DNA from 3 places in the Pseudomonas sp. GCEP-101 genome. Region 1 is predicted to be linked to each of the others. Evidence: riboswitches for the same ligand, from Rfam matches in the RefSeq annotation. Region 1 holds a riboswitch; each other region holds the start of a gene.
What was found. A riboswitch is a leader RNA that binds a small molecule or an ion and turns the genes downstream of it on or off. The one in region 1 is predicted to bind cobalamin.

Region 1 (9,921 bases):
CATCTGCCGCGGCACCGGGTTGATCGCCGGCTCGCCCACCGCCAGCACCAGCCCCGGCTTGGTGACGGTGCCGACACCTTCGCCCGCCCGGAAGCGTACGCCCGGCTCGGCGCTCAAGGTGACGCGGGCAAAGACCAGCGCACCGTGGGTCACGTCCGGGTCGTCGCCGGCATCCTTCAGCGTGCCGGCTTCGGCACCCTCGGCGATGAGCCGGCAGAACGCCAGGCGCAGCGTCGCGCTGCGCTCTTTGGGCAGGGATATCTGTACCGCGTCGAGCGCCTCACCCGTCAGCAGCAGGCGCGCCGCCGCCAAGCTGGTGGCCGTGGCGCAGCTGCCGGTGGTGTAGCCGCTGCGCAGCGGGCGGGGTGCTTCGGAAGTCTCTTCGCGCATCGTCAGTCGGCCAGAGGCTTGCACACGTCCAGCAGGGTGATCGGCAACGCCGCACGCCAGGTATCGAAGCCGCCCAGCGGCTGGGCCTGAGACACCGACAGCCGGGTCAGCTCGCCACCGATGCGGGCGCGCCAGCTCAGCAGCAGGGACTCGCTCTGCAGCGTGACGGCATTGGCCACCAGCCGGCCGCCGGGCTTGAGCTGCTCCCAGCACTGTTCGAACACGCCGGGCAGGGTCACGCCGCCGCCGATGAAGATCGCATCGGGCCGCTCCAGCCCCTGCAAGGCTTCCGGCGCCGCGCCGCAGACCAGTTGCAGCGCCGGCACGCCAAGCGCATCGCGGTTGAAGCGGATATGTTCCTGACGCCCTTCGTTGGCTTCGATGGCCAGGGTGCGGCAGCTCGGGTGCGCGCGCATCCATTCGATGCCGATGGAGCCGCAACCGGCGCCGACGTCCCACAGCAGCTCGCCCGGCCGGGGCGCCAGCCGCGCCAGGGTGACGGCGCGCACGTCGCGCTTGGTCAGTTGGCCGTCATGGCGGTAGGCGTCGTCCGGCAGGCCGGTGGTCAATGGCAGGCGAATCGCCTCGGCGCCCGCCGCGCACTGCACCGCGACCAGGTTCAGCGCAGCGGTCTCGCTCGTCGACCAGTCGCTGGCGAGCCCGTCGATGCGTCGTTCGGCATCACCGCCCAGGTGCTCCAGCACGCTGAGGCGGCTGGCACCGAACCCCCGCTCGCGCAGCAGCGCGGCGATGGCGGCCGGGCTGCTGCCATCGTTGCTGAGGATCAGCAGCTTCGCGCTATCGTGAATCTGCGCATGGAGGGCGGCCAAGGGGCGTGCCACCAGCGAGAGCAGCGTGCAGTCCTGCAATGCCCAGCCCAGCCGCGCCGCGGCCAGGGAGGCGGAGGACGGCGCGGGAAGCACGAGCATTTCCTCGGATGGTACCTGCCGGGCGAGGCTCGCGCCGACGCCGAACAGCATCGGGTCGCCGCTGGCCAGCACGCAGGTGGGCTCACCTCGCCGGCGCAGCACCGGCTCCAGGCTGAACGGGCTCGGCCAGGCCTGGCGGCGGGCGCCCAGGCAAGGCGGCAGCAGGTCCAGCTGGCGCGGCGCGCCGATCACTTCGCTGGCGGCGAGCAGGGCGCGGCGCGCGGCCTTGCCGAGGCCGGCATAGCCGTCCTCGCCGATGCCGACGATGGTCAGCCAGGGCGTCATGAAATGTCCTCTGGGGTGCGACGATCGATCCGACGGGCAGGCTTTTCCTGACGTCGGGCAAAGCAGGCATAATACCCGCTTCGTCGGTGCTCGTAGGACGCTTCGCCTTTCACGGTGGGTTTCCCAGAGCCGAAGAGGGAACACGGTTAAGCCGTGGCTGCCCCCGCAACTGTAAGCAGCGAGTCCGCGCAATGCGGCGGCACGAGAACGATGTTCCGTGCCGCCGGCCAGGCCACTGGGCAACCGGGAAGGCCGCGCTGGATGAGGACCTGCCAGCCAGGAGACCTGCCGACGAAACCAGTCGCGCGTGCAGACATCGAGCGGGGTGTATCGGTGTCGTGAAATCCCCTGTGGGGATTCGCAGGTCACCGCGACCCAGCCCTGGTGACCACCGTGCACGACTCCTCCGCTCTGCCCGTCCGCCCGCATGCCTGCCCCGGCCTGCTGCGTATCGTGGCCTCCCGCGATGGCGGCATCTGCCGCATCAAGCTGCCGTGCGGGCAACTCGATGCCACCGCCGCGCGCGCCATTGCCCTGGCCGCCGAGCGCCACGCCGGCGGCGTTCTGGAAGCGACCAACCGCGCCAACCTGCAGATCCGCGGCGTGCACGCCGGCGCCGAAAGCGCGCTTAGCCGTGACCTGCTGGCGGCCGGCCTCGGCCCCCGCGAGCTGGCGGCGGACGACGTGCGCAACCTGCTGGTCAGCCCGGCGCTGGGCCTGGACCCTGGCAGCGCTTTCGATGCCAGTCCGCTCGCCCGCCAGTTGCTCGACCTGCTGGAACGCACCCCGCGCTTCCACGGCCTGTCGCCCAAGTTCGGCATCCAGCTGGACGCCGGCGAAGCGCTGGCGATGCTGGAGCATCCCAACGATATCTGGCTGTCGGCCATGTCCGCCGACGCCGCGCCGCTGTTCGCCGTCGGCCTGGCCGGCTGCCCGCCGCAGCGCGCCACCGATCGCCCTGCCCTCGCCGCTGTGACCGCCGCACAGGTGCCCGTGCTGGTGGACACCCTGCTGCACCTGTTCCTCGATCTCGCCGGCGACGGCCAGACGCGCCTGCGCCACCTGCGCGAGATGCTGCGCGACGACCTGCTGCTGGAGCGCCTGCAACAGCGCCTGCCGTTCGAACTGCAGCTCGGACCGGCTGTGGATAACTGGCGGCGTCCTGCACCACGGGCGTTCGGCCACCTCGGGATTCATCCGCAACGCCTGCCGGACCACGCCATGATCGGCGCGGGATTCGTCCTCGGACGCCTCGACAGCACCACCCTCTTCGGCCTGGCCGATCTCGCCGAACGCTTCAGCGGCGGACAGCTGCGCCTGACACCGTGGCAGAGCCTCATCCTGCCCGATGTGGCGCAGGCCGACGCTGCCGTGGTGCTGGGTGCGCTGGCCAACCTCGGCCTGCTGGTGGATGCCGCGCAGCCGCTCTCGCGCCTGGTCGCCTGCAGTGGCTCCAGCGGTTGCGCCCGCGGGCTGGCCGACACCAAGGCCGACGCCCTGCGCCTGGCCGAACGCCTGCGCCATGCGCCGCCCGCCGGCGTGCACCTGTGCGGCTGCCCGCGCTCCTGCGCCGCCGCCCACGTGGCCCCCTACACCCTGCTGGCCGTCGCCGACGGCCGCTATGACCTGTTCCGTCGCGCCGATGGCCTGGCCGGCTTCGGCCACCCGCTGGCGCGCAACCTGTCCCTCGAGGCCGCCGGCGATCTACTGGCCGCCCCCGGAGTCTCCATCGATGCTTGATTACATTCGCGACGGCCTGGCGATCTACCGCCAATCCTTCGCCACTATTCGCGCGGAAGCCGATCTGTCCGCCATCCCCGCGGACCTTGAGAAACTCGCCGTGCGGGTGATCCACGCCTGCGGCATGGTCGACGTCGTCCAGGACCTGCGCTTCTCCGCGGGCGCCGGGGCCATCGGCAGGGCGGCGCTATCCGCCGGCGCGCCGATCCTCTGCGATGCGCGGATGGTCGCCGAGGGCATCACCCGTGCGCGCCTGCCGGCGCACAACGAGGTGATCTGCACGCTCAACGATCCGGATGTTCCGGCGCTGGCCCGCGAGCTGGGCAACACGCGCTCGGCAGTGGCGCTGGAGCATTGGCGCGAACACCTGGAAGGCAGCGTGGTAGTGATCGGCAACGCCCCGACCGCCCTCTTCTACCTGCTCGAAATGCTCGACGCCGGCGCACCGAAACCGGCGCTGATTCTCGGCTTCCCGGTGGGCTTCGTCGGTGCCATGGAGTCCAAGGACGCCCTCGCTGCCGACAGCCGCGGCGTGCCCTACGTGATCGTGCGCGGCCGCCGTGGCGGCAGCGCGATGGCCGCCGCGGCCGTCAACGCCCTGGCCACGGAGGTGGAGTGATGACCGGCCGCCTCATCGGCCTGGGCGTAGGCCCCGGCGACCCGGAACTGCTGACCCTCAAGGCCCTGCGCCTGCTGCGCGCGTCCCCGGTGATCGGCTACTTCGTGGCCAAGGCCAAGCACCATGCCGGCCAGGGTGGCAACGCCTTCGCCATCATCGAGCAACACCTGCTCGATGAGCAGCAGCGCCTGCCGCTGGTCTACCCGGTGACCACCGAGAAGCTGGAGCCGCCGTTGACCTACGAAGGGGTGATCAGCGACTTCTACGACACCGCCGCCCAGCAAGTGGCGATGCACCTGGATGCCGGCCGCGACGTGGCGGTGATCTGCGAGGGCGATCCGTTCTTCTACGGCTCGTACATGTACCTGCATGACCGTCTTTCAGAGCGGTATGACACCGAAGTCGTACCCGGCGTCTGCTCGATGCTCGGCAGCGCGGCGGTGCTCGGCGTGCCGCTGGTGTATCGCAACCAGAGCCTGTCGGTGCTGTCCGGCGTCCTGCCGGAAGAGGAACTCAAGCGCCGCCTGGCCGACGCCGACGCGGCGGTGGTGATGAAGCTCGGCCGCAACTTCGACAAGGTCCGCCGCGTGCTGCACGAGCTGGGCCGCGACGGCGGCGCGCACTACGTCGAGCGCGCCACCATGCGCGAGCAGCGCATCGTTGCGCTGGACGAGGTCGACCCGATGGCCTCGCCGTACTTCTCGATGATCGTCATCCCCGGCCAGCGGTGGAACGGCTGATGCGCGCGGCCATCGTCATTCTCGGCCAGGGCGCGCTGGCCACGGCGCGGCGCCTGCAGGGCATTTATCCACAGGCGCGTGTGCTGGGCCTGAAGGACCGCGTCGAAGGTGCCGACGAGTCCTACGCGAACTTCGGCGACACCCTGCGCCAGCTCTACCGCGACGGCACCCCGATCATCGCCCTGTGCGCCGCCGGCATCGTCATCCGCACCCTCGCCCCGTTGCTCATCGAGAAGGGCGGGGAACCGCCGGTGCTGGCCGTCGCCGAAGACGGTAGCGCCGTGGTGCCGCTGCTTGGCGGGCTCGGCGGGGTGAACCGCATGGCTCGCGAGATGGCCGCCGCGCTGGAGGTGCCCCCGGCCATCACCACCAGCGGCGAACTGCGCTTCGGCGCCTGCCTGCTCGATCCGCCTCCGGGCTACGCGCTGGCGGACATCGAACAAGGCAAGCGCTTCGTTTCCGACCTGCTGGGCGGCGATAGCCTGCGCATCGAAGGCGACGCGCCCTGGCTGGACGAGCTGGACCTGCCACTGGCCGACGATGCCGCGCATACCCTGCGCATCGACGCGCGCGCCGAAGGCATCGCGTACAACGAGCTGCGCATCCACCCGCGCCTCGTCCTCGCCCATGTCACCCTGGTGGATTCGCAACTGCCCGAGCGCATCCGCCAGGGCCTGGCCCAAGCCGGGCTGGCCGAAGCGTCGCTGGCCGCGCTGGTGGCGCCCCGCTGCCGCATGGCCGATCCGGCCCTGGCCGATGCCGCCGGCGAGCTGGGCGTGCCGTTGCGCTTCATCGACGGCGACGACGAGCTGCCGCCAGCCGTGCTGCAGGGCGACTCCTTCCACCTGCACCGCGCCGCCAGCCCGGCCGACGCCGAGGGTATCGGCCAGCCGCGCGGGCGACTCAGCGTGATCGGCCTTGGCCCCGGCGCCAGCGACTTCATGATTCCCGCCGTGCGCCGCGCGCTGGACGAAGCCCAGGACCTGCTGGGCTACGAGACCTACGTGAAGATGGCCGAGCCGCTGCGCGATGATCAGGTGCGCCACTGCACCGACAATCGCGAAGAAATGCAACGCGCCCGCCACGCCTTCGAGCTGGCCGCCAGCGGTCGGCGCGTGGTGGTGATTTCCTCCGGCGACCCGGGCGTGTTCGCCATGGCCGCCGCGGTAATGGAGGCGCTGCACGAGAGCAGCGACCCGCACTGGCATGGGGTCGAACTGGAGGTGCTGCCGGGGGTGTCCGCCGCGTTGGCCGCCGCCGCCAAAGCCGGCGCGCCGCTGGGGCATGATTTCTGTCTGATTTCGCTGTCGGACAACCTCAAGCCCTGGGAGACCATCGAGCAGCGCCTGGACCACGCCGGCGCCGCCGACCTGGCCATGGCCTTCTACAACCCGATCTCCAAGGCGCGGCCCTGGCAACTGGGGCGCGCGCTGGACATCGTTCGCCGCCATCGCACAGCGCACACGCTGGTCGTGCTCGGCCGCGACATCGGCCGCCCGGCCGAGGCGCTGCGCGTCGTCACCCTCGGCGAGCTGGTGCCGGACATGGTGGACATGCGCACCCTGGTGATCGTCGGCTCGTCGCTTACCCGACGCTTCCCCCGCGCGGGCGGCGGCGACTGGGTGTACACGCCGCGCTGGTATCGCTGACCGTTTTCTGTAGGAGCGAGCTTGCTCGCGAACAGATTTCCCGGCAGCGCTGGTGCCGAGAGGTTCGCGAGCAAGCTCGCTCCTACCGGAAACGCCCCGTGGCGCGGCCGGCGCCACGGGACCTTCTTGCCTTAGTACTCCGCCGCGTGGCGGTAACGTGCTTCCAGCTCCAGGGAAATACGGTAGGCCTGCGCCTCGCCTTCGGTATGGAAGATGCCGACCAACTGGCCTTCCTGGTGCACATCCCAGCAACGCCCGCCGTGGGCGCGGAACTCGCGGGATTTATGGTCGTCGTCACGCTCGGTCACTGTAATGCTCATGTCTTTCTTCTCCGGTTTTGCCGTACATCAAGGCAATGCCAGAATCATTTAATTAGCTAGCTAATTAAATACTCGCCCGCGAGAAAGACTCTTACGAAGTTTCGCCAAAACGAGCGTCCCAGAAACGCAAAAGCGCAGCTCGAAGGCTGCGCTCTGGGTGACGATTCCGTTCGACCTAGAACGGAATGTCGTCGTCGAAGCTGTCGTAGTCCGGAGCCGGTTGCGGCGCGGGCTGGGACTGCTGCTGCGGCGCAGGGCGCTGGGCCTGCTGCGGACGCTGCTGCGGCTCACGGGGAGCGCGCGGAGCGTCGTCACCACCGGCGCCCGGACGGCCGCCCAGCAGCTGCATGTTGCCGTTGATGTCCACCACGATTTCGGTGGTGTAACGGTCCTGGCCGTCCTGACCCTGCCACTTGCGGGTACGCAGGCTGCCTTCGACGTAGATCTGCGAACCCTTGCGCACGTACTCGGCGACGATTTCCGCCAGGCGACCGAAGAACACCACGCGGTGCCACTCGGTACGCTCCTGCTGCTGGCCGGTCTGCTTGTCCTTCCAGCTTTCGCTGGTGGCCAGGGTGACGTTGGTCACCGCGTTGCCGTTGGGCATGTACCGGGTTTCCGGATCGCCACCGACGTTACCCACCAGAATGACTTTGTTAACCCCACGGGCCATGACGCTCTCCTAAAGGCTTCAGCACGTCGCCTGCTCGGCGCCGGCGAGGCGCGCGAGGGACGTGCGATCAACTTGTTGGGAATCCACTTTGACATAAGCGGCCGCTTCTTCCACGACCACCATCACATCGCTCACACCGGGCAATGCCTTGAAACGCTCAGCCAACGAAGCATCGCGCAGCGCCTCGTCGGACAGAGGCAGGCGGATACTCGTTACATAAGGCGGTTCACGCATGGTAACAGCAATCGCCAGCCAGAGGGCAGCCAGCACGGCGCAGCCGATGAACACCCCGTCCAGCCCGCCGTGCTGGAACATCCAGCCGCCCAGGATGCCGCCCACGGCGGCGCCGAGGAACTGGCTGGTGGAATAGACGCCCATCGCCGTGCCCTTGCCGCCGGCCGGGGACACCTTGCTCACCAGCGACGGCAGCGAGGCCTCCAGCAGGTTGAACGCGGTGAAGTAGACGATGATGCCGAACACCAGTTCCTTGAGGCTGTTGCCGAACTCCCAGAAGAACAGTTCGCAGAGCATCAGGGTCGCCACGGCGCCGGTGAGCACGCGCTTCATCTGGCGCTTCTTCTCGGCGTAGATGATGAAAGGGACCATGCCGAAGAAGCCCACCAGCAGCGCGGTCAGGTAGACCCACCAGTGTTCTTCCTTGGGCAGCCCGGCGCGCTCCACCAGCGCCAGCGGCAGCGCGACGAAGCTGGCCATGAGGATGGCGTGCAGCACCAGGATGCCGGCGTCCAGGCGCAGCAGTTCGCCGTTCTTCAGGGTCGGCAGCAGCGACTGCTTGGCCACGCTGGATTCGCGGTGCTGCATGCGGTGGTCGGGGGTCGGCACGAAGAACAGGATGATCAGCATGCCCACCAGGGCCATGCCGGCGGTGAACCAGAACAGGCCGTGCAGGCCGAACCAGTGGGTCAGCACGGGGCCTGCGACCATCGCCACGGCAAAGGACACGCCGATGCTCATGCCGATCATGGCCATGGCCTTGGTGCGGTGCTGCTCGCGAGTGAGGTCGGAGAGCATCGCCATCACCGCCGCCGAGATCGCTCCGGCGCCCTGCAGGACGCGGCCGGCGATGATGCCCCAGATGGAATCGGCGTTGGCCGCCAGGGCGGCGCCGGCAGCGAACACCAGCAGACCGACGATGATGATCGGCCGGCGGCCGATGCGGTCGGACAGAGTGCCCAGCGGAATCTGCAGGATCGCCTGGGTCAGGCCATAGGCGCCGATGGCCAGGCCGATCAGGGCAGGCGTGGCGCCGGCCAGGTCCTGGCCGTAGGTGGCGAGCACCGGCAGCACCATGAACATGCCGAGCATGCGGAACGCGAAGACCAGGGACAGGCCGGCGGCAGCGCGGGTTTCGGTGCCGCTCATGCGCTCAGTGTGGGAATCGTGCATAGGCCCCTCATGGAAAGACGAAAAACGGGAATGCGCTACATTGCCCCCGTGGCGAGGCGTCATCCGGGCCTTGCAGAGCCGGTTGTCGCCCACGCCGAAAAATAGCCGCGCATTCTACCAGTCCTGCGGTCCAACGACACGTACGCGCCACTTTGCCGCGTGCCGACCCCGCCCCGTATACTCATCTGTTTTCGCCCGCCAAGCGAGGCCGTAGTGGACAAGATCCTCATCCGTGGGGCCCGTACCCACAACCTGAAGAACATCGACCTGACCCTGCCGCGCGACAAGCTGATCGTGATCACCGGCCTGTCCGGTTCCGGCAAGTCTTCCCTGGCCTTCGACACGCTGTACGCCGAGGGCCAGCGTCGCTATGTGGAATCGCTGTCGGCCTATGCCCGGCAGTTCCTCTCCATGATGGAAAAGCCCGACGTCGACACCATCGAAGGTCTGTCGCCGGCGATTTCCATCGAGCAGAAATCCACGTCGCACAACCCGCGTTCGACCGTGGGCACCATTACCGAGATCTACGACTACCTGCGCCTGCTCTACGCCCGCGTCGGTATTCCGCGCTGCCCGGACCATGACATCCCGCTGGAGGCGCAGACCGTCAGCCAGATGGTCGACCAGGTACTGGCGCTGCCCGAAGGCCGCAAGCTGATGCTGCTGGCCCCGGTGATCCGCGAACGCAAGGGCGAACACCTGGCGGTGTTCGACGAAATGCGCGCCCAGGGTTTCGTCCGCGCCCGCGTCGACGGCAAGCTCTACGAGCTGGATGACGTGCCCAAGCTGGACAAGAAGCTCAAGCACTCCATCGACATCGTGGTGGACCGCTTCAAGGTGCGCGGCGACCTGCAGCAGCGCCTGGCGGAGTCCTTCGAGACGGCGATCAACCTGGCCGACGGCATCGCGCTCGTAGCGCCGATGGATGATGAAGAAGACGAAGAGATGATCTTCTCCGCCCGCTTCGCCTGCCCGATTTGTGGCCACTCCATCAGCGAGCTGGAGCCCAAGCTGTTCTCCTTCAACAACCCGGCCGGCGCCTGCCCGACCTGCGATGGCCTGGGCGTGAAGCAGTTCTTCGACGCGCGACGGGTCGTCAACGGCGAGCTGACCCTGGCCGAAGGCGCGATCCGCGGCTGGGACCGGCGCAACGTCTACTACTTCCAGAT
Region 2 (9,921 bases), 860 kb from region 1:
AAATCTCCTGCTTGGGCGTGTCCAGCTGGGCACCGAAGATGATCGGGCAGCCGCTGGTGCCGATGAACAGAACACCATCCTGCGCGTCGGGCAGGCTGGCGACGATGGCGCTCACCGTTGCCTGCGCGTGGCTGTCGCCCAATACGATGGCGCGAGTATTCGGGCCGCCGTACTGGCATTCGGTCTTGGCGTCGCATTCGTCCAGGCGCGGATTGCGATTCTCGCGCTCGTCGTCCACGCGCTGCACCGCCTGAGGCAGGCGTTGCTCGAAGTCCGCCTTGCGCACCACTTTTGCTGGCCCCATCACCACGAGCATGGCGACGACCACGCAGGCGGTCGCCGCCAGCGGGCGGAGGTGGCCGAGGCGGCGACCGCTGGGCTGCTCGATCCAGTGATAAGAAAGGTGCCCCAGTATCAGGGTCAGCACCAGGCCTGCGGCGATAGCCAGCAGCTGCCCGGAGAGCTCCAGATAGGCCAGCGCCACGACCACTGGCCAGTGCCAGAGATAGATCGAGTAGGAGCGGGTACCCAGCCATTGGGCGGTGCTGTTGGCGGTCAGCCGCGCGTCGTCGCGGCGCGCCAGGAGTACCAGTGCGGCTCCGCAGACCGGGACAAGGCTCAGCAGCCCCGGCCAGCTCATTTGCGGGGTGATGAGCAATAGCGAGCCGATGATGAGTGCCATGCCGGCGCGCTCTATCCACAGGCTGAGGCGAACGTCGGGCTGCCAGCGGTTCTGGATGAGGAAGATCACACCACCGGCCAGCAGTTCCCAGGCGCGAGAAGGAAAGAAGTAGAACGCCTTCGACGGGTCCTTGCCGGCCAGCACCACACAGTAGGCCAGCGAAGCCAACGCCGCAGCGCCCAGTAATGGCAGAAGCCAGCGACGGCCACCGAACCATCGCCAAGCGGCTACCAGCAGCACAGGGAAGAGCAGGTAGAACTGCCACTCCACTGACAACGACCAGGTGTGCAGCAGCCACTTGTCATGGGAGGCGACGTCGAAGTAGCCAGCCTCCTTCAGGAACATGCGATTGGAGATGAACAGTACGCTGCCCCAGACGTGTTTGCCCAGGCGCTGGTAGTCCGATGGCAGCAGGAAGAACCAGCCCAGCACCAGTAGCACCGCGCAAAGCACCAGCAACGCCGGCAGGATGCGGCGTGCGCGGGCCAGGTAGAAGTTCCAGAAGGAAAAGCCGGCGGGCGCGGCCAGGGCGCCGAGGATGATGCCGGTCATCAGGTAGCCGGAGATGACGAAGAAAACGTCGACCCCGACGAAGCCGCCGGTAAAGCCTTTGATACCGAAGTGATACAACACCACCGCGACGACTGCCCAGGCCCGAAGGCCATTGATGTCGTAACGGAAACTGCCTGGACTGCGCAACGAAGGTTCCTCGAACTGCCGATCGGGCGCTGCCAGCCGGCAGCACCGCGCGAGAAAATTGGAGAGCCCTGCGGTCGAGCCGGCAGGGCGCCGCAATGTATCGTGCCTGATACCTAAATGCCATTAGCGGAGCCTTGATGGTCCGATAGGCATTGTTTAAATTTTGTACAAAATATGAGTGGATTCCGTGAAGGAAGGTTCCACGGGATAGAGCCGCTTGGGGGGCCATGAAAAAGGCCGGCAATCGCCGGCCTTCTGCTTATTGCTGCGTCGGCAGCGGGAGCCTCTGCTGCTGCCCCTGCTGCAACGTCCACTCCACCACCTGCGCGGAGAGTTGGTCGGCGGCCTTGCCGAAGGCGCTGACCACTTCGGGCACCTGCTTGCCGTCCACCGGTTGGCTGACCTCGAAGGTGCGCGAGGCGACGATGCGTTGGCCGAGGGTGCGCACCAGGCGGGCGTCGTAGCGGATGTGGATCACCGGCCGGCCGTTCTGGTACTCGCTCTGGAAGGCGCGCAGGTCGCCGGTCAGGTCGAGGTCGGCCTGCAGGCTGGTTTCGTCGCTGCTCAGGGCGTGGATACTGCCGTTGGCGGTGAAGGCGTCGAGCAGGCGGTCACGCAGCAGGCCCGGGGCGCGGTTGCTCCAGCGCGCGCCCTGGTAGCTGCTCAGTTGGTTGCCCTGCGGGACCACGGCGATGCGGTTGGTGTCCAGCGCCAGGCTGGCGGTGGGCGCGCTGACGCGCAGCGACCAGTTTACCGTCGCCGGGCCGCGTGCCGGTTGCTGGGTGGCCGGCAGCACGTAGAAGTCCGGGCTCTCCGCTTCCGGGAGGATCGAGCAGGCGCCCAGCAGGCCGACCAGGGCGGCGGCGCCGAGCAGGCGGGGGAGGGCGGTCATGGCTGGAACTCCTTGTTGCGTTCGCGGCCGAGCAGGTAGCCGGTGGGGTTTTCCTGCAGGCGGCGGGTAACGCCGCGCAGGTCTTCCAGGGTGGAGCGCAGTTCGCGGATCGCCGGGCCGAGTTCGCCCACGCCGCTGAGGCCGCCGTTCACCGAGTCGTAGTTGCTGTTGACCAGTTGCTCGATCCGTTCGCTGCTGCTGCGCAGGGCGGTGAGGGTTTTCTGCGTGTCGTCGAGGATGCTCTGGCCACGGGTGCCGAGGGTCTGGTTGGCGCGTTCGAGCAACTGGCTGGCGTTGGCCAGGGTGATGCGCGCCTGCTCGCTGGCGGCGGCCAGCTCCTTGAAGGTCTGGCGGATGTCGTCGCGCTGCTCGGCGACCACGCCGGTGGCCTGGTCGATGTGGTCGAGGGTACGGCTGATGCGGTCGACGTTCTCCTGGGAGAACATGCGGTTGACGTTGTTGATCAGGTTGTTGACGTTGGTGGCGATGTCCTCGCCGTTGGCCAGCAGCTTGGCGAAGGGCGAGGGGATGGTCTTGATCACCGGCACCTGGCCGTCCTGGGCCACCAGCGGGGGGCTGTCCTGGGCGGCGCTGGAAAGCTGGATGATGGCCTGGCCGGTGACGCCGGTGAGGGCCAGCTTGGCGCGCGTGTCTTCGCGGATCGGCGTGCTGTCGTAGACGCGGATGCGCGCGCGCACCTTGCGCGGGTCGTTGGGGTCCAGGCGCAGGGACACCACGTCGCCGACGCGGATGCCGCTGTACTGCACGGTGCCGCCCTCGGACAGGCCGGTCACCGCCTCGTTGAAGATCACGTCATAGACCTTGTACTTCTGGTCGTTGCTCGACTGCGCCAGCCAGAGCGCGAAGAGCAGCGCGCCGATCGACACGACCAGGGTGAACAGGCCGATCAGCACGTGATGGGCACGGGTTTCCATTCAGCTTTCCTCCCGCAGGTGTTCGGTGGCCTGCAGCGCAGCACGGCCACGCGGGCCGTGGAAGTAGTCCTGCACCCAGGCGTCGTCGGTCTGGGCGACCTGGTCCAGCGGCCCTACCACCAGCACGCGTTTCTGCGACAGCACGGCGACGCGGTCGCAGATGGTGTAGAGGGTGTCCAGGTCGTGGGTGACCAGGAACACGGTGAGGCCGAAGGCGTCGCGCAGGGTCAGGATGAGTTGGTCGAAGGCCGCCGCGCCAATCGGGTCGAGGCCGGCAGTGGGTTCGTCGAGGAACAGGATGTCCGGGTCCAGCGCCAGGGCGCGGGCCAGGGCGGCGCGCTTGACCATGCCGCCGGAGAGCTCGGCCGGGTACTTGGCGCCGGCGTCCGGTGGCAGGCCGGCGAGGGAAATCTTCACCTTGGCCATGAACTGCGCATCGGCGCGGGACAGCCCGGCATGCTCGATCAGCGGCAGGCAGATGTTCTCGCTGACGGTCAGCGAGGAGAACAGCGCGCCGTTCTGGAACAGCACGCCGAAGCGCCGTTCCAGCTTCGAGCGTTCCAGCGGCGGCAAGGCCGGCAGGTTCTGCCCGAATACATGGACGCTGCCCTCGCTGGGCTGGCGCAGGCCGATGATGCTGCGCAGCAGCACCGACTTGCCGGTGCCGGAGCCGCCGACCACGCCGAGGATTTCGCCCTTCATCACGTCGAGGTCGAGGTGCTCGTGCACGGCGTGGCTGCCAAAGCGGTTGGCCAGGTCGCGGACGACGATGATCGGTTCGCTCACCAGCCCATCTCCATGAAGAACAGCGCGAACACCGCGTCCAGCAGGATCACCGCGAAGATCGACTGGACCACGCTGGAGGTGGTGTGCTCGCCCACCGACTGCGCGCTGCCGCTGACGCGGAAGCCTTCCAGGCAGCCGATCACGGCGATGATGAAGGCGAACACCGGGGCTTTGACGATGCCCACCAGGAAGTGCTGCACGGCGATGTCGTTCTGCAGCATGTAGAGGAACATGCGCGGCGAGATGTCCAGCGCCAGGGCGCAGACCACGCCGCCGCCGAAGATGCCGGAGATCATCGCCAGGAAGGTCAGCATCGGCAGGGTCAGCAGCAGGGCCAGCACCCGCGGCAGCACCAGCAGCTCCACCGGGTCCAGGCCCAGGGCCTGGATGGCGTCGATTTCCTGGTTGGCCTTCATCGAGCCGATCTGTGCGGTGAAGGCGCTGGCGGTGCGGCCGGCGAGCAGGATCGCGGTCAGCAGCACGCCGAATTCACGGAGGAAGGAAAACCCGACCAGGTCCACCGTGTAGATCGCCGCGCCGAACTTCTGCAGCACCGTGGCGCCGAGGAAGGCCACCACCGCGCCGACCATGAAGGTGAGCAGGGCGACGATGGGCACGGCGTCCAGCCCGGTTTCCTCCATGTGCGCGGCCAGCGAGGTGAGACGCCAACGACGCGGTCGCAGCAGGTTGCGCACGAGGGTCTGCAGGGTCAGGCCGATGAAGCCGAGCAGGCCGACCACATGTTCGCGGAAGGTCAGGGTGGCAATGCCGATGCGCTCCAGCACATCGATCAGGGCGTTGCTCGGCGCCGGCGCCTTTTCGTCCAGCCGGCACTGGGTGATGGCGCTGCCCACCGCGCGCAGCAGCGCCTGGCGTTCGGCGGGCAGGTTGCGGGCGACCTGTTCCAGCTGGCCCATGCGCGCGCTGCCGATGATCTCGGCGAGCAACGCGGCACCGGCGGTGTCCAGCGCGCCGAGGCCGGTAAAGTCGAGGGTCGTGGCGTCTTTGCCCTGTTCGCCTAGGCTGTGCACTTGCCGCTGAAGCTCGGCGAAATGGGTGAGCGTCCAGTCGCCGCTGATCTGCAACGAAGGTTGGGGCGGGGTGGGGTCCAGCCGGATCTGGCCGGCTTGAGCGGTCGCGGTCATCCTGCGAGTCTAGCGAAATTCTCTGCCGACTCCATTGGTCGGGATGGAAATGATGGGGTTACGGGATGTTTCTGGACATTGTTAGCAAGCTAACTAACAATGTCCGCCGGTCATTCAGCGGTGTCGCCGCCATGCCTGCTTTTCCGTTGTTGTCCGAATTCCTTCGCGCGGTATTGCGACCGCGCCTGGTTGATCTGAAGTTCGCCACCAAGTCGGTGCTGGCGGGCGGCATCGCGCTGTACCTGGCGTTTTACTTCGAGCTGAAGCAGCCGGCGTGGGCCTTGATGACCGTCTTCGTGGTCAGCCAGCCGCTGAGCGGCATGGTGCTGGCCAAGAGCGTGTTCCGCCTGCTCGGCACCCTCGCTGGGGCTGGCGTGTCGGTGGCGCTGGTCGCCTGGCTGGGGCAGGCGCCCTTGCCGTTCCTGCTGGCGATGGCGGCATGGCTGGCGTTCTGCACGGCCGGCGCGTCGATGCTGCGCAATTTCGCTTCCTACGGTTTCGTGCTGGCCGGCTATACCGCCGCCGTGGTGGCCTTGCCGGCGTCGGCGGCGCCCTTGACGGTATTCGACCAGGCCGTGGCGCGGTGTTCGGAGATCAGCCTGGGCATCGTCTGCGCCTCCCTGTTCAGCATGCTGCTGTGGCCGCGAAGCACCGAGCAGCAGCTGCTGGAGCAGGCGCGCAAGGTCTGGTCGGCGGCGCTGAAGGCCGCCTCCACGGAAATGCTCGGCAGCGATGAGCGCGGCCCGCTGATCGCCACGCTGGGCAGCATTCTGGAGCTGGATGGCCGCCAGGAGCAGGCCTGGTTCGAAGGCCCGAGCGGGCGCCTGCGGGTGTCGGCGCTGCGTGCGCTGAACGCCGATTTGCTCGGGTTGTTGCGCTCCGCCCGCCGCGCAGCGCGGGAAGGACGGTTGCTCGACGCGCCTGACGCGCCGTCGCTGCTCCCGTGGCGCGAGCAGGTGCGCGACTGCCTGGATGCGGAAGGCCAGCCGGATTTCGCCGGTTGCAAGGCGCGTCTGGCGAGCGCGCTGGAGCGTGCAGAGACCGCCCCGGCGCGCAGTTACCTGCAGCACCTGCTGGCCGTGGTCGAGCGCGCCAGCCAGTCGCGGCGCAGCCTGGAGGCGCTGGTCTACGGCGAAGCGGTGCCGGGCGCGCCGACACCGATCATCTGGCACCGGGACATCGAGCGCGGCGTATTGGCGGGCGTGCGCAGCGCACTGGCCTTCCTCTGCATCGCGGGTTTCTGGGTGGTGACGGCCTGGCCCAGTGGCCTGGGCGCGGCGTCCATCACCGGCGTGGTGCTGAGCCTCTTCGCCAGTCGCGACAATCCAGCCGCCGCCGGCCTGAACTTCCTGCGCGGCATCGTGATATCGATTCCGGTCGCCGCCGTCGCCTTGCTATTGATTCTGCCGCTGTGCGAGGGCTTCGCCGCGCTGTATGGCGTGCTGGGCGTGCCGCTGTTCATCGCTGCGCTGTGCATGACCCGGCCGCCCATCGCGGCGGTGGCCTCGGCGTTCTGCATCTTCTTCGTCAAGAACGTGGGGCCGAGCAACCAGATGGTCTATGACCTCGACCACTTCCTCAATGGCGCACTGGCCACCGTGCTGGGAGTGGGGTTTGCCGTGCTGGTGTTCAGTCTCGTCGAACTGCGGCCGGGCCAGCGCCACTACCGGCGGGTGCTGGGCGCACTGCTGGCCGACCTCGCCTGGCTGACCCGCGGCCCGCTGGCGAAGCTGGAAGGGTGGTTCGATGGCCGCAGCGCGGACCGCCTGTTGCGCCTGATGCGCTACCAGGACAGCCTGCCGGAGGAGCGCCGCGCCCGTTGGCGGGGCGGGTTGTTCGTGCTGGGCATGGCCGATGAGCTGTTGTTCCTGCGCGACAGCCTGAGCCAGGCGCGCGGGCCGTTGCGGCGGGCACGCGAGGCCTACCTGGCGCGCCTGCGGCAACTGCTGCTCGATGGCGGGCCGCGCCGCCATCGCGAACAGGCCCTGGACGAGGTGGAGCAGGTGCTGTTGCACGCGCTGCAGGCCAATCCCTGGCTGGACGAAGGTGCGCGTCGCCAGGCGCGGGCCGCGGTAGGCCAACTGCGTGCCATCTGGGTGCGCTGGTGCCACGAGATGCCGCGCGAGACCTTCTCGCTGCTCGCCGGTATCGGCCTGGCCGAACGGCGCAATTGACCGTGGCCTGCGCCAGCCACTAAGCTGCGCGCCTGCTTCAGGTGCTCTCGGCGCAAGCCGCGAGTGAAACAGGGAAGCCGGTGACGTCGATGCGCAATCGACCATTCCGGCGCTGCCCCCGCAACGGTAAGCGAGCTTCGAACCGCATTCCGCCACTGTGCTCCTGCATGGGAAGGCGCGGTTCCTTGGGAAACGCCAGGCGCTTCCACTCGCAAGCCCGGAGACCGGCCTGCTGCATCGCATGGCATCGCGGGAGGCGCTGCCGACGTCGGCGCATCGCGCCGCGCGTTGCCGTCCTCCGTCTGCCCCGACTGGTCAGTGCCGCGCGGGTGAGAGCGGCGGAGAATCCTTCAGGTGAAATCCCTATTCCCCGGGTCGCCAGCCTTTGCGCTGGGCGGCCACTACCGCGTGGCGCCGTCGTGCGCCGGCGGTGCGTCCCTGCTTTTTCCTCTTCCCGCGCGCTGCCACCTGGCCGGCAGGCCGACGCTCGTGCATTGCCTTTCAGGAGTCCCCTGCCATGACTGAATCCCCGGACAAGGACGAGCGCCATCGTTCGCGCATGCAGCGCAAGAAGGCGGTGATCGACGAGAAGATCGCCCAGGCCCAGGGCGAGCGCGGGGTGTTCCTGGTCAACAGCGGCAACGGCAAGGGCAAGAGCAGCGCGGCCTTCGGCATGGTCGCCCGTGCCCTGGGGCACGGCATGAAGGTGGGCGTGGTGCAGTTCATCAAGGGCGCCGCGACGACCGGGGAGGAAGCGTTCTTCCGCCGCTTCCCCGAGGAAGTCAGCTTCCACGTGATGGGCGAAGGCTTCACCTGGGAAACCCAGGACCGCCAGCGCGACATCGCCAAGGCCCAGGCCGCGTGGGACGTCGCCCGCCAGTTGCTCGGCGATCCGCAGGTCGGCCTGGTGGTGCTGGACGAAGTGAACATCGCGCTCAAGCACGGTTACCTGGAACTGGACACCGTGCTGGCCGATATCGCTGCGCGCCCGCCCATGCAGCACGTGGTCGCCACCGGCCGTGGCGTGCAGCCGGCGATGGTCGAGGCCGCCGACACCGTGACCGAGATGGGCCTGGTGAAACATGCCTTCAAGGCCGGCATCAAGGCGCAGAAAGGGGTGGAGTTCTGATGTACGGGGCTCGCCCTCACCCCAGCTCTCTCCCGAGGGGAGAGGGAGCAGTTGGGTGCGTCCTGCTGCAATGCCATCAGTCGATTGACGACTACGCTGCCGTTGCGCTCCCACAGAACAGTTGCTGGCGAGCACCAATGGATCGCGGCACGCCGAACGGCCCCCTCTCCCCCTGGGAGAGGGCTGGGGTGAGGGTGCTCTTTACTCACCATGGGGAGCGCTCCCGATGACGGCGCGCCAATGCCCCGCACTGCTGATCGCCGCCCCCGCCTCGGGCCAGGGCAAGACCACCGTGACCGCCGCCCTGGCGCGCCTGCACACGCGCCTCGGGCGCACCGTGCGGGTGTTCAAGTGCGGCCCGGATTTTCTCGATCCGATGATCCTCGCCCGCGCCAGTGCCGCGCCGGTCTACCAGCTGGATCTGTGGATGGTCGGCGAGGAAGAGAGCCGTCGCCTGCTCTGGGAAGCGGCCGGCGAGGCCGACCTGATTCTCATCGAAGGGGTGATGGGCCTGTTCGACGGCTCGCCCTCGGCCGCCGACCTGGCGCGGCGTTTCGCCGTGCCGGTGATGGCGGTGATCAATGGCCAGTCCATGGCGCAAACCTTCGGCGCCATGGCCGTCGGCATGGCAACCTACCAGAGCGACCTGCCGTTCTCCGGCGTGCTTGCCAACCGCATCGGCAGCCAGCGTCACCGCGACCTGGTGCGCGACAGCCTGCCGGAGTGGATCCGCTGGTACGGCGCGCTGCCGCGCGATACCGAAGTGGAGCTGCCCAGCCGCCACCTCGGCCTGGTGCAGGCCGACGAGCTGGCCGACCTCGACGCCCGCCTGGACGCCGCCGCCGATGCCCTGGCCGCCAGCGCCAGTACCGAGCTGCCGGCGCCGGTGAGCTTTGCCGCGCCCGCGCCGCGCCGCGCGTCGCCGCGCCTTGATGGCGTGCGTATCGGCGTCGCGCGAGACAATGCTTTCGCCTTCCTCTACCAGGCCAACCTTGATCTGTTGCGCGAGCTGGGCGCCGAGCTGTTGTTCTTCTCGCCGCTGCGTGACGAGGCCTTGCCGGCGGTGGACAGCCTCTACCTGCCCGGTGGCTACCCGGAGCTGCACTTGCCGGCGCTGGCGGAAAACCGCGCCATGGCCCGGGCCATCCACGCGCACCACGCGAGGGGCAAGCCGATCCTCGCCGAGTGCGGCGGCATGCTCTATCTGCTCGACGCGCTGACCGACGTGGCCGGCGAGCGCGCCGCGCTGGTCGGCCTGCTGCCTGGCGAGGCGCGCATGCAGAAACGCCTCGCCGCGTTGGCGTTGCAGGCGGTGAAGCTGCCCGAAGGCACCCTGCGCGGGCACACCTTCCACCATTCGCTGCTGGAGAGCGGCGACGCGCCGCTGGCCCGTGGCGTCTGCCCCAACGGCAAACCGGTGGCCGAAGCGGTGTTCCGCCGCGGCCGGCTCACCGCGTCCTATATCCACTTCTACCTGCC
Region 3 (9,921 bases), 730 kb from region 1:
CAGATCATCAACGGACCGGACGGTGTGCCGGCCTTCGTGGTCATCCCCTACGCGGAGTACATCGCCAGCCACCCGAAGGAGGACCTGGTGCCCAACGAGGTGGTGGGTTTCATGGTCCAGGAGGGGCTGAGCGCCATTGGCGCCTGGCGCAGGCACCTGGGGCTGACCCAGGCGGAAGTCGCCAGGCGAATGGGCATCAGCCAGCCCGCCTATGCCCAGCAGGAAGCCGCGACCCGGCCGCGCAAACCGACGCGGGAAAAGGTCGCGAAGGCGCTGGGGATTCACGCCGACCTGCTGGATCTCTGAGCGGTCAGATCCAGCGATCATTCTCCGCCGTGCGTTCGCCGCCCTGGTCGCCGGTGTTCAGCACGCCGCGCGGTTCGATGAGCATCACCTGCACTTCGTGCTCGGCATAGGGCTTGTGCTCTACGCCGCGCGGCACCACGTACAGCTCGCCGGCGCGCAGGGTCAGCGGGCCGTCGCGGAAGTCGATGCGCAACTCGCCGTCGAGCACGATGAAGGTTTCGTCGGTGTCGGCGTGGCTGTGCCAGACGAAGTCGCCGTGCAGCTTCACGACCTTGAACTGGTAGTCGTTCATCTCGGCGATCACCCGCGGCTGCCAGGTGTCAGTGATGCGGCCGAGCTTGTCCTGCAGGTTGATCGGTTGGCGTTGGGTCACGGTGTGTTGCTCCTTGAAATCGGTCTGCCGACACTACGACCCGTCGGGCGAGCCATCTTGCAGGAACTTGCGCTTGGCTGTCGGTCGCCGCGGCGGGCTGGGCGGGGAAAAGCGCGCGACTATGCTCAGAGCATTGCGCTCGTTGCTGCTCGGAGATCGCCATGTCCACACCTTTTCCCGTTACCCGCCCCAGCGTCATTCCCTGCCTGCGCTACCGCGATGCGCCCCAGGCCATCGACTGGCTGTGCGCCACGTTCGGCTTCCAGCGGCAACTGGTGGTCGCCGATGACCACGGCGGTATCGCCCACGCGCAGTTGGCCCTGGCCGACGGCAGCGGGCTGGTGATGCTCGGCTCGCTGCACGACAACGAATACGGCCGGCTGATGCGCCAGCCCGACGAGATCGGCGGCTGCACCCAGAGCATCTACGTGGTGGTGAAAGACGCCGAAGTCGTGTATCGCGCGGCCGTCGACGCCGGCGCGCAGATCGTCATCGACATCAAGGACGAGGACTACGGCGGCCAGGGCTTCACCTGCCGCGACCCGGAAGGGCACATCTGGAGTTTCGGCACCTACGATCCCTGGCACTGAGGGCGCCCGCGCCGCGCCTGCAACATCCTGCCCAACCCCCGCGCTTGACGCTTTCCGCCAGCCGATGTTCAGATGCCTCCCGTTTCAGGTGCCCCCCGCCGCCGTGCGTGGGGTGAAACGGGAAGCCGGTGCGTCGCCTTCGTGCGATCAGTCCGGCGCTGCCCCCGCAACGGTAAGCGAGCGGAGCATCCACGAGGCCACTGTGCTCAGGCATGGGAAGGCGGATGTTCCACGACCCTCGCAAGCCCGGAGACCGGCCTGGAACCTGTTTGGCAAACCCGCGGTGGGCGGGCGTGAGCCGGTCCCCGGGCGCGCTCGTTCCGGGCCTCGCTGCGCCGCCTGCGAAATCCCGATTTCGAGGCGATCACCTTGCAACACTCTCCCGACCTGAACCGGCGCGCGCTGCGCTGGAGTCCCGTTCTGTTCCTCTGCACGCTCGGCTCGCCGCTCGCGGCGGCGCCACTGGACCTGGCCGACGAAGTCGTCAGCGCGCCATCGGTGGAATCCACCACGGTAGCCGACATGGCCCGCTACGGCAGCCGGCTTGAGGTCATCGACCGCCAGCAGATCGAACGCGCCGGCCCCGGCGCCGACCTCACCCGCGTGCTGCAGATGTATGTGCCCGGCCTGTTCGTCGCGCCGAAGAACGGCCCGTTCGATTACGGCACCTACTCGCTGCTGGGCGGACGCAACGACGACACGCTGATCCTGCTGGACGGTGTGCGCCTGAACAACCGCCTCTACGGCGGCATCTACCTCGATACCCTGCCGACCACCGCGGTGGAGCGCATCGAGGTGCTCAAGGGCGGCCAGGGCTTGCTGTTTGGCACGCAGGCGGTATCCGGGGTGATCAACATCATCACCCGCAGCGCGCGCAGCCGCGTGGCATCCGGGGAAGTGAACCTCGGCCTGGACACTTTCAAGGGCCGCAGCGGAGACGCCCGCGCCGAGCAGATCGTGCAGACCGGCCTGGGCGACCTCGGGCTGATGGCCTACGTCAGCCACAACCGCTCCGACGGCTACCAGCCGTACCGCGACCGCGACATGACCGACACGCTGAGCGACAAGCGCCGCTCCTACGACGTCAACGTGTTCGGCGCCAAGGCCATCCAGGCCATCGGTGAGGCCTCGCGGCTGGAGCTGTTCTACCAGAATGCCGACGCCGCGCTGGATTTCGCCCGGCCCACCGCCAACCGCCACACCCGCAACAACCGCGTGCAGCAGATCGCCACGGCGACCTTCCAGCAGCGCGTCGGCGACGACTTCAGCTGGTTCGCCAAGACCCACCTCAACGACTGGGACACCCGTTACGACCGCGTCTACAACCTGCAGGGCGGCGGCACCCAGGTGCTCAACCACAACGACTACTGGGGCTTCACCGACTGGGGCGCGCAGCTCGAAGGCAAGGCGACGCTGGCGGGCGGCCACGAACTGGTCCTGGGCAATGACAACCAGTGGTACAAGGGCCAGGACGATGTGCTGATCATCGACAACCAGCAGGCCGAGTCCCACGCGCTCTATGCCCAACTGCGGCCGAGCATCGCGGCGCTGCCCGACTGGCACCCGAGCCTGGGGGTGCGCCGCGAGGCGATCGCCGGCGGCGAGGGCGCCACCGTGTGGATGCTCACCTCGCTCTATGACCTCACCCGGCAGCTGAAGCTGCGCGGCCAGTTCGGCACCGCCTTCAAGCTGCCCACCGCCGAGCAGCTGTTCGTCAACGAACCGGGCGAGGAAGTCGGCAACCGCGACCTCAAGCCCGAGCGCAGCCGCAACGCCGAGCTGGGCCTGGACTACACCGGCGAGCTGTTCGACCAGCCGTGGAGCGGCAGCGTCACGCTGTTCCGCCGCGAGATCACCGACCTCATCACCCTCGCCGGCGACCAGTGGGTGAACGGCAACGGCGAGATCACCGTGCGCGGGGCCGAAGCCAGCGGCCAGTGGCAGCTCGGTCGGCGCTGGCAGCTCTGGGCCGACGCCACGCGCAACCTGGTGGACAGCCGCGAGGGCGTGGCGGTGAACAACATCCCGCAGTTCTTCGCCCGCCTGCGCCTGGGCTACGACGACAGCCAGTGGGGGGCGGGGCTTGCCACGCGCTATGTCGGCTCCATCGTCAGCGCCCAGGGGGATGACTACGGCCACTACACGGTGCTCGACGGCGACGCCTACCGCTACCTCGATGCCGCCCGCGCACACCGCCTGAGCCTGCTGCTGGAGAACCTGCTGGACCGCGACTACGCCACCGGCCGCACCAGCAACGGCCTCCGCCAGGTGGACAACCTTGGCCGGCCGCGCACGGCCGAGCTGCGCTACACCTTCAGCTTCTGATGAAGGCCATCCTGTTGGTCGGCCCGCTGGCCGGCGCCCAGGGCGAGCGCCTGCTCCGCGAGGTGTCGACGCGTCTGGCCGATGTCGAGTGCGTCGACACCGGCGACGGTTTCGAAGGGCTGTGGACGCGCCTGCGCGCGGGGTTTGCCGAGCGTCAAGACGTGCTGCTGGTGGACCTCGAACCGAGCGCTGATGGCGCCTACCTCGACTGGCTGTGCGCCGAAGTGGCGGCGCTGCAGGCGCATTATCCGCAGGCGCCGGTGGCGAACGTCACCGCCTCGGCGCTGGGCCGGCGCGGGCTGGAAGCGGCGGCGGTGCTGGCGGCGATCGAGGACCCGGCGCAGCGGCTGGAGTGCCGGGACGTCGGCGCCGTGCCCGCGCAGCCGGACTGGCGGGCGCCGCCGCCGCACCGCCGTCACCTGTTCCTCTGCACCGGGCCGCGCTGCGTGCGCCGCGGTGCGCTGCCACTGTGGAAGACCCTGCGCCGCGAGCTGGTCCGCCTCGATCTGCACGAGAATGCCGAGGGCGCCTTGCTGACCCGCACCGGCTGCCAGTTCCCGTGTAACCGCGGGCCGCTGCTGACGGTGTATCCCGAGCGGGTCTGGTATGGCCTGCGCAGCGACGAGCAGGTGTGCCGGGTGGTGGCCGAGCACCTGCGCGATGGCGTGCCCGTGGCGGAGCTGCGGGTGGACGAGCCATGAGGCGCCTGCTCTTGGTAGGAGCAAGCTCGCTCGCGAACCGCTTGACGCACAGTGGCTCGAAGGTAGGAGCGCGCCATGCGCGCGATCGCGGGCGTGGCCCGCTCCTACAGGGGGCGCTGCTGTTCGCAATCTTGCTTGCCACGACGACGGCCGCCGCACAGGACTACCGCAACTGCGCCCAGACCTGGCAGCTCGATCACCCGCCGCAGCGCATCCTCGCCCTCAACCAGCACGCCGCCGATTTGCTGCTGGAGCTGGGCGCCGGAAAGCGACTGATCGGCGTGGCCTACATCGATGACGACCTGGACGTCAGCGACGGCCATTATCGCGGCGTACCGCTGCTGGCGCGGCTGTATCCCTCGGCCGAAGCGGTGTACGCGCAGCGCCCGGACCTGGTGGTGGCCGGCTTCGCCTCGGCGTTCCGGCTGGGCAACCTGTCCCGCGGGGAACTGGCCGGCCACGGCGTCGCCAGCTACCTGCTGGAGGCCGGATGCGGCGTGTGGCAGGACGATCTGTTCGCGGGCGTCGAGACGGACCTGAGCACCTTGGGCAAGCTGCTCGACGAGCCACAACGGGCGCAGGAACTGATCCGCCGGCAACGCGCCGAACGGGCCGACGCCCGGCGCCTTTCCACCCGCCGGCAGCCGCTGGACGTCTTCTACCTCGACAGCGCCAGCAACGGGCTGGCCAGCCAGGGGCGGCGTGGCGTCGTCACCCAGCTGCTGCAGGCCGCCGGCGCCCGCAACCTGTTCGAGGACGTCGACCTGGGCAGCTTCACCGCCAATACCGAACAACTGCTGGCGCGCGACCCGGACGTCATCCTGCTGGCCGACGCGAGCTGGTCCACGGCCGCGCAGAAGATCCGCACGCTGCGTGCCGACCCGCTGCTCTCGCGCCTGCGCGCGGTGCGCGAGGGTCGCTTCGTGGCCTTGCCCTTCACCCACCTGTTCCCCGGCGTGCACAGCGGCCAGGCCGCCCGCGAATTGGCGCAGGCGTTGAACGGTTTCTGAGGGCGGCGCGGCTCGTCTGTTCGCCGCTCACTGTTCCTACCCAAGCACCGGTGCGCGTGTTAGAAAGCGCCCATCGATCAGGTGGAGGCTGTCATGGGCAAGGTGCGCGTTGGGGTGATTTTCGGTGGGCGTTCGGCGGAGCACGAGGTGTCCCTGCAATCGGCGAAGAACATCGTCGACGCGCTGGACCGCGAGCGTTTCGAACCGGTGCTGATCGGCATCGACAAGGAAGGCCGCTGGCACCTCAACGATGCCTCCGACTACCTGCTCAACCAGGAGAACCCGGCGCTGATCGCCCTCAACCGCTCCAACCGCGAGCTGGCCGTGGTGCCGGGCAAGGCCGAGCAGCAGCTGGTGGAAACCGGCAGCCGCCAGTTGCTCGACCATGTCGATGTGATCTTCCCCATCGTTCACGGCACCCAGGGCGAGGACGGCTGCCTGCAGGGCCTGTTGCGCATGGCCGACATCCCCTTCGTCGGCTCCGACGTGCTGGGCTCGGCCATCTGCATGGACAAGGACGTGAGCAAGCGCCTGCTGCGCGACGCCGGCCTCGCCATCACGCCCTTCCTCACCCTGACCCGCGCCAACGCCGCGCGCACGCCCTTCGCCGAGGCACAGCGCAAGCTCGGCCTGCCGCTGTTCATCAAGCCGGCGAACATGGGCTCCTCGGTGGGTGTGAGCAAGGTCGAGGACGAGGCGCAGTACGACGAAGCGGTTCGCCTGGCGCTGGCCTTCGACGACAAGGTGCTGGTGGAGGCCGCCGTGAAGGGCCGCGAGATCGAGTGCGCGGTACTGGGCAACGAGCAGCCGATCGCCAGCGGCTGCGGCGAGATCGTCGTGGGCAGCGGCTTCTACTCCTACGACAGCAAGTACATCGACGAGGACGCGGCCAAGGTCGTGGTACCCGCCGATATCCCCGTCGAGGCCAGTGAGCGCATCCGCCAGCTCGCCGTGGAGGCCTTCCTCGCCCTGGAGTGTTCGGGGCTGGCGCGGGTCGACGTGTTCCTCACCGACAGCGGCGAGGTGCTGATCAACGAATTGAACTCGCTGCCCGGCTTCACCCGCATCAGCATGTATCCCAAGCTGTGGCAGGCCGCCGGGATGACCTACAGCGAACTGGTCAGCCGCCTGGTCGACCTCGCTCTCGAGCGCCACGCCGCGCGCCGGAACCTGCAGACCAACCGCTGATCGCAAACCCGGCTCCTGCTTCTGCGCTACCCTGAGGGGCCGTTGCCCGGTTTCGGGCGGCTGGCCCCGTGTCCCCCTACACGCGCAACAAGGAGCACGCGATGAACACTGTGGTATTTGCCGACGGCACCGCCGTTCCCGCCATCGGCCAGGGCACCTGGCACATGGGCGAGGATCGCGCCCAGCGCAAGCGCGAGGTCGCTGCCCTGCGCGACGGCATCGAGCGCGGCCTGACGCTGATCGACACCGCCGAGATGTACGCCGAGGGTGGTGCGGAAGAGGTGGTCGGCGAGGCGCTGGCGGGCCTGCGCGACCAGGTCTTCCTGGTCAGCAAGGTGTACCCGCACAACGCCAGCCGGCGCGGCATCCCCGAGGCCTGCGAGCGCAGCCTGCGGCGCCTGGGCACCGACTGCCTGGACCTCTACCTGCTGCACTGGCGCGGCCAGTATCCGCTGGAGGAAACCGTCGAGGCCTTCGAACGCCTGCGTGAGGCGGGCAAGATCAGGCGCTGGGGCGTGTCCAACTTCGACCTCGACGACCTGCACGAACTCGGCGAGCCGGCCTGCGCCGCCAACCAGGTGCTCTACAGCCTGGAGGAACGCGGTATCGAATGGGACCTGCTGCCCTGGTGCCAGGAGCAGCGCATGCCGCTGATGGCCTACTGCCCGGTGGGCCAGGGCGGCAAGCTGCTGCGCCACCCGGTGCTGGCGGAGATCGCCGGCCGCCACGACGCCACCCCGGCGCGCGTGGCCCTGGCCTGGCTGATCCACCAGCCGGGCGTGATCGCCATTCCCAAGGCCGTGGAGCCGCTGCACATCCGCGATAACGCCGCCGCGCTGCACGTGCGCCTGACGCCGGAGGATATTGCAGCTCTCGACGCGGCCTTCCCGCCGCCCACGCGCAAGCGGCCGCTGGCGATGGTCTGACAGCGTGCCCCGGTCGTCGCTCGCCGGGGCGTGGCCGGGGCAGGGTGCTAGCCTTGCCCCATGGTCACCGGCCGGGAGGGCTGCAGCGATGAGCAACTACACGGCGGAGAGCGCCGCCATCAACCGCGTGCTGACGGACTACGTCGAGGGCATGACCTTTGGCGACGAGGCGCGGCTGCGCCTGGCCTTCCACCCGTCCTGCAAGATCATCGGCCACTACCATGGCGCGCTGGAGTGGGCCTCGCTGGACGAGTTCATCGGCGCGATCAAGGCTGAGTCGCCGCCCTCCGAGGGGGCGCCGCCGCCGTGGGAACTGAAGTCGCTGGACATCACCGGCGACAGCGCCGTGGCCAAGGTCACCGACGAATTCCTCGGCATGCACTTCACCGACTACCTGGCCCTGCTGCGCATCGGCAACGGCTGGCAGATCGTCAACAAGCTCTACTACCTGCACGAATGACGCGGAAACGCATCACCCTGCGCAGTACGCCGGAAACCCTGCTGATCACCCTCTACGCCAAGGCGAAGGAGAGCGAACTGCCGGATAGCCTGCTGCGTGATCGTTACTCCCGGCAGGCCGTGGAACAGATCGACTATGACTTCGCCCGCCTGCGCATCGGGCATGCCGGGCAGGTGGGCATCGCCCTGCGCGCCAAGCTGTTCGACGACCGGGGGCGCGACGTCCTGCGCCGCCTGGGCCGGCTGCTGCGCTATCGCTTCAGGCCAGCGGCCTGGGCGAATGGCCGGGCGGTGTTGCGCCTGCTTTACTGATGCGTCTACGACGACCGTGCACGGGAGCCGGCGATGAAGCTCGAGCCGTTGATGGAAATGAACGTGAAGGCCAGCGTGCCGCTGGAGATCGGCCGCGTGCCGCACGGCCAGCGCCTGATTTCCGCGGCCGGCGGCGGCACCTTCAAGGGGCAGCGGCTGAGCGGCGAGGTACTGCCCGGCGGCGGCGACTGGATCCTGGTGGACAGCGACGGCGGCTGGCACCTGGACGTACGCCTGGTGCTGCGCACCGACGACGGTGCGCGCATCCTCATGCAGCACAACGGCCTGCTGGTGGCCAATCCGAAGACCATCCACGCGGTGTCGCGGGGCGACAGCACGGACTACGGCGATACCTACTTCATGATCCAGCCGCGCTTCGAGGTCGGCGACGACCGCTACCGCTGGCTCAACCACCAACTGGCCGTGGGCGAGGGGCGGCTGGGGCCGGGGTGGGTGGAGTACCGCATCTTCTCGCTGAACAATTGACGCGGGCTTTCCCGCCTTCATCCGCTGTGCCGCCTGCTCGAGGGCTGCTTCGATCGCGTAGGCCGCTACCGCGACCTGCTGTTCGCGAGCAAGCTCGCTCCTACAGAGAGCGCACCGCTGCTAAACCTGTAGGAGCGAGCTTGCTCGCGAAACCACGTGGCACCTCGCTATCCTGTAGGAGCGGGCCATGCCCGCGATCACGCGTGTGGCAATCATTAGCCTTCGGGAGGCGGCTGCGCTCGCATCGCCCTTCGCCGTTGACCGCTGTTCGCGAGCAAGGACTAGGCGTCCCCCTCGGTCCTACAAAGAGCGCACCGCTGTCGAAACTGCAGGAGCTAGCTTGCTCGCGAACCCGCGTGATGCTCGCAGGAGCAACAGTCACGTTCGTGCCTGGGGGCTCCCTCTCCCTAACCCTCTCCCTGAAGGGAGAGGGGACCGTATGGAGCAGGTTGAAACCAAGGCGTCAGCCGCCACGGACAGCCCCTCTCCCTTCGGAGCAGGACGCGCTACCACGATGAGACGCCCCATCGCGGCGCCCGAGCGGCTGGACTAGAAACTCCGGCTCACACTGGCAACCACCGTGGCCGTGCACACGTCGCCGAAGCCGAACTGCGTGCGGCATTCGTTCTGCGAGAGGTCGGTGTCGAGGTAGCTCACCGCCCAGGTGAAGCCCAGCAGCTCGTGGCTCAGCTTGGCTTCCCACTCATGGTAGGTATCGCGGGTGCTGCCGTCCCCGGCGAGGTAGAGCGGGTCCTTGGCGTCGTTGCGGCCGTAGCGTACGCGCAGCTTGAACTCCGCCGGCAGCTCGGCGTTGTAGGCCAGGTAGGTGTAGAGGTTGGCCTGGTCTTCGCCGAAGTAGGTGGGGTAGTCCTTGCCATAGTAGGCCGCCACCTCGAAGCCGTAGGCGTGGAGGATGGCGTAGGTGTCGCTCTGGTTGAACTGGCTTTCCCTGGGATAGGCGTACTTGATGTAGCCCAGGTCCAGGGCGACATCGTCGTTGGCCTGCCAGTACCAGCCGCCGTAGTAATCCACTTCCTGGCGCGTCTTCAAACCCCCGCCGAAATCGACATTGGAGCTCCATACGCCCAGGTACGCGCCGGAGGCATGCTGCAGCGTGAGGCCGAGCTGGGCGGCCGGGTCGTTCTGCGTCTGCGAGATGCCGCGGGTGCGGTAGTCGCTGACCAGGGCGGTGTCGATCTGCAGGGCGAAGCCCTGGCCCAGTTCGACGGCCAGGACGGAGGTGAG

Region 2: linked by a shared signal. The riboswitch ahead of cobO (cob(I)yrinic acid a,c-diamide adenosyltransferase) and the one ahead of cobG (precorrin-3B synthase) in region 1 are both predicted to bind cobalamin.
Region 3: linked by a shared signal. The riboswitch ahead of N0B71_RS15015 (TonB-dependent receptor plug domain-containing protein) and the one ahead of cobG (precorrin-3B synthase) in region 1 are both predicted to bind cobalamin.

What each region holds. Positions count from the first base shown of each region.
Region 1 is NZ_CP104011.1:2,552,644-2,562,564, reverse strand. It holds gene N0B71_RS11705 (cobalt-precorrin-5B (C(1))-methyltransferase) at 1-390, opposite strand, end outside; gene cbiE (precorrin-6y C5,15-methyltransferase (decarboxylating) subunit CbiE) at 393-1,604, opposite strand; cobalamin riboswitch at 1,672-1,911, shown strand; gene cobG (precorrin-3B synthase) at 1,998-3,344, shown strand; gene N0B71_RS11690 (precorrin-8X methylmutase) at 3,337-3,963, shown strand; gene N0B71_RS11685 (precorrin-2 C(20)-methyltransferase) at 3,963-4,703, shown strand; gene cobJ (precorrin-3B C(17)-methyltransferase) at 4,703-6,352, shown strand; gene N0B71_RS11675 (hypothetical protein) at 6,484-6,672, opposite strand; gene ssb (single-stranded DNA-binding protein) at 6,848-7,345, opposite strand; gene N0B71_RS11665 (MFS transporter) at 7,364-8,752, opposite strand; gene uvrA (excinuclease ABC subunit UvrA) at 8,966-9,921, shown strand, end outside.
Region 2 is NZ_CP104011.1:3,410,928-3,420,848, forward strand. It holds gene N0B71_RS15630 (acyltransferase family protein) at 1-1,477, opposite strand, end outside; gene N0B71_RS15635 (ABC-type transport auxiliary lipoprotein family protein) at 1,641-2,273, opposite strand; gene N0B71_RS15640 (MlaD family protein) at 2,270-3,208, opposite strand; gene N0B71_RS15645 (ABC transporter ATP-binding protein) at 3,209-3,994, opposite strand; gene N0B71_RS15650 (ABC transporter permease) at 3,991-5,139, opposite strand; gene N0B71_RS15655 (FUSC family protein) at 5,271-7,313, shown strand; cobalamin riboswitch at 7,336-7,560, shown strand; gene cobO (cob(I)yrinic acid a,c-diamide adenosyltransferase) at 7,831-8,442, shown strand; gene N0B71_RS15665 (cobyrinate a,c-diamide synthase) at 8,669-9,921, shown strand, end outside.
Region 3 is NZ_CP104011.1:3,283,572-3,293,492, forward strand. It holds gene N0B71_RS15000 (helix-turn-helix domain-containing protein) at 1-306, shown strand, start outside; gene N0B71_RS15005 (cupin domain-containing protein) at 311-679, opposite strand; gene N0B71_RS15010 (VOC family protein) at 841-1,269, shown strand; cobalamin riboswitch at 1,339-1,545, shown strand; gene N0B71_RS15015 (TonB-dependent receptor plug domain-containing protein) at 1,639-3,594, shown strand; gene N0B71_RS15020 ((2Fe-2S) ferredoxin domain-containing protein) at 3,594-4,295, shown strand; gene N0B71_RS15025 (ABC transporter substrate-binding protein) at 4,427-5,305, shown strand; gene ddlA (D-alanine--D-alanine ligase) at 5,399-6,493, shown strand; gene N0B71_RS15035 (aldo/keto reductase) at 6,595-7,419, shown strand; gene N0B71_RS15040 (nuclear transport factor 2 family protein) at 7,508-7,879, shown strand; gene N0B71_RS15045 (hypothetical protein) at 7,876-8,190, shown strand; gene N0B71_RS15050 (DUF3237 domain-containing protein) at 8,224-8,676, shown strand; gene N0B71_RS15055 (TorF family putative porin) at 9,226-9,921, opposite strand, start outside.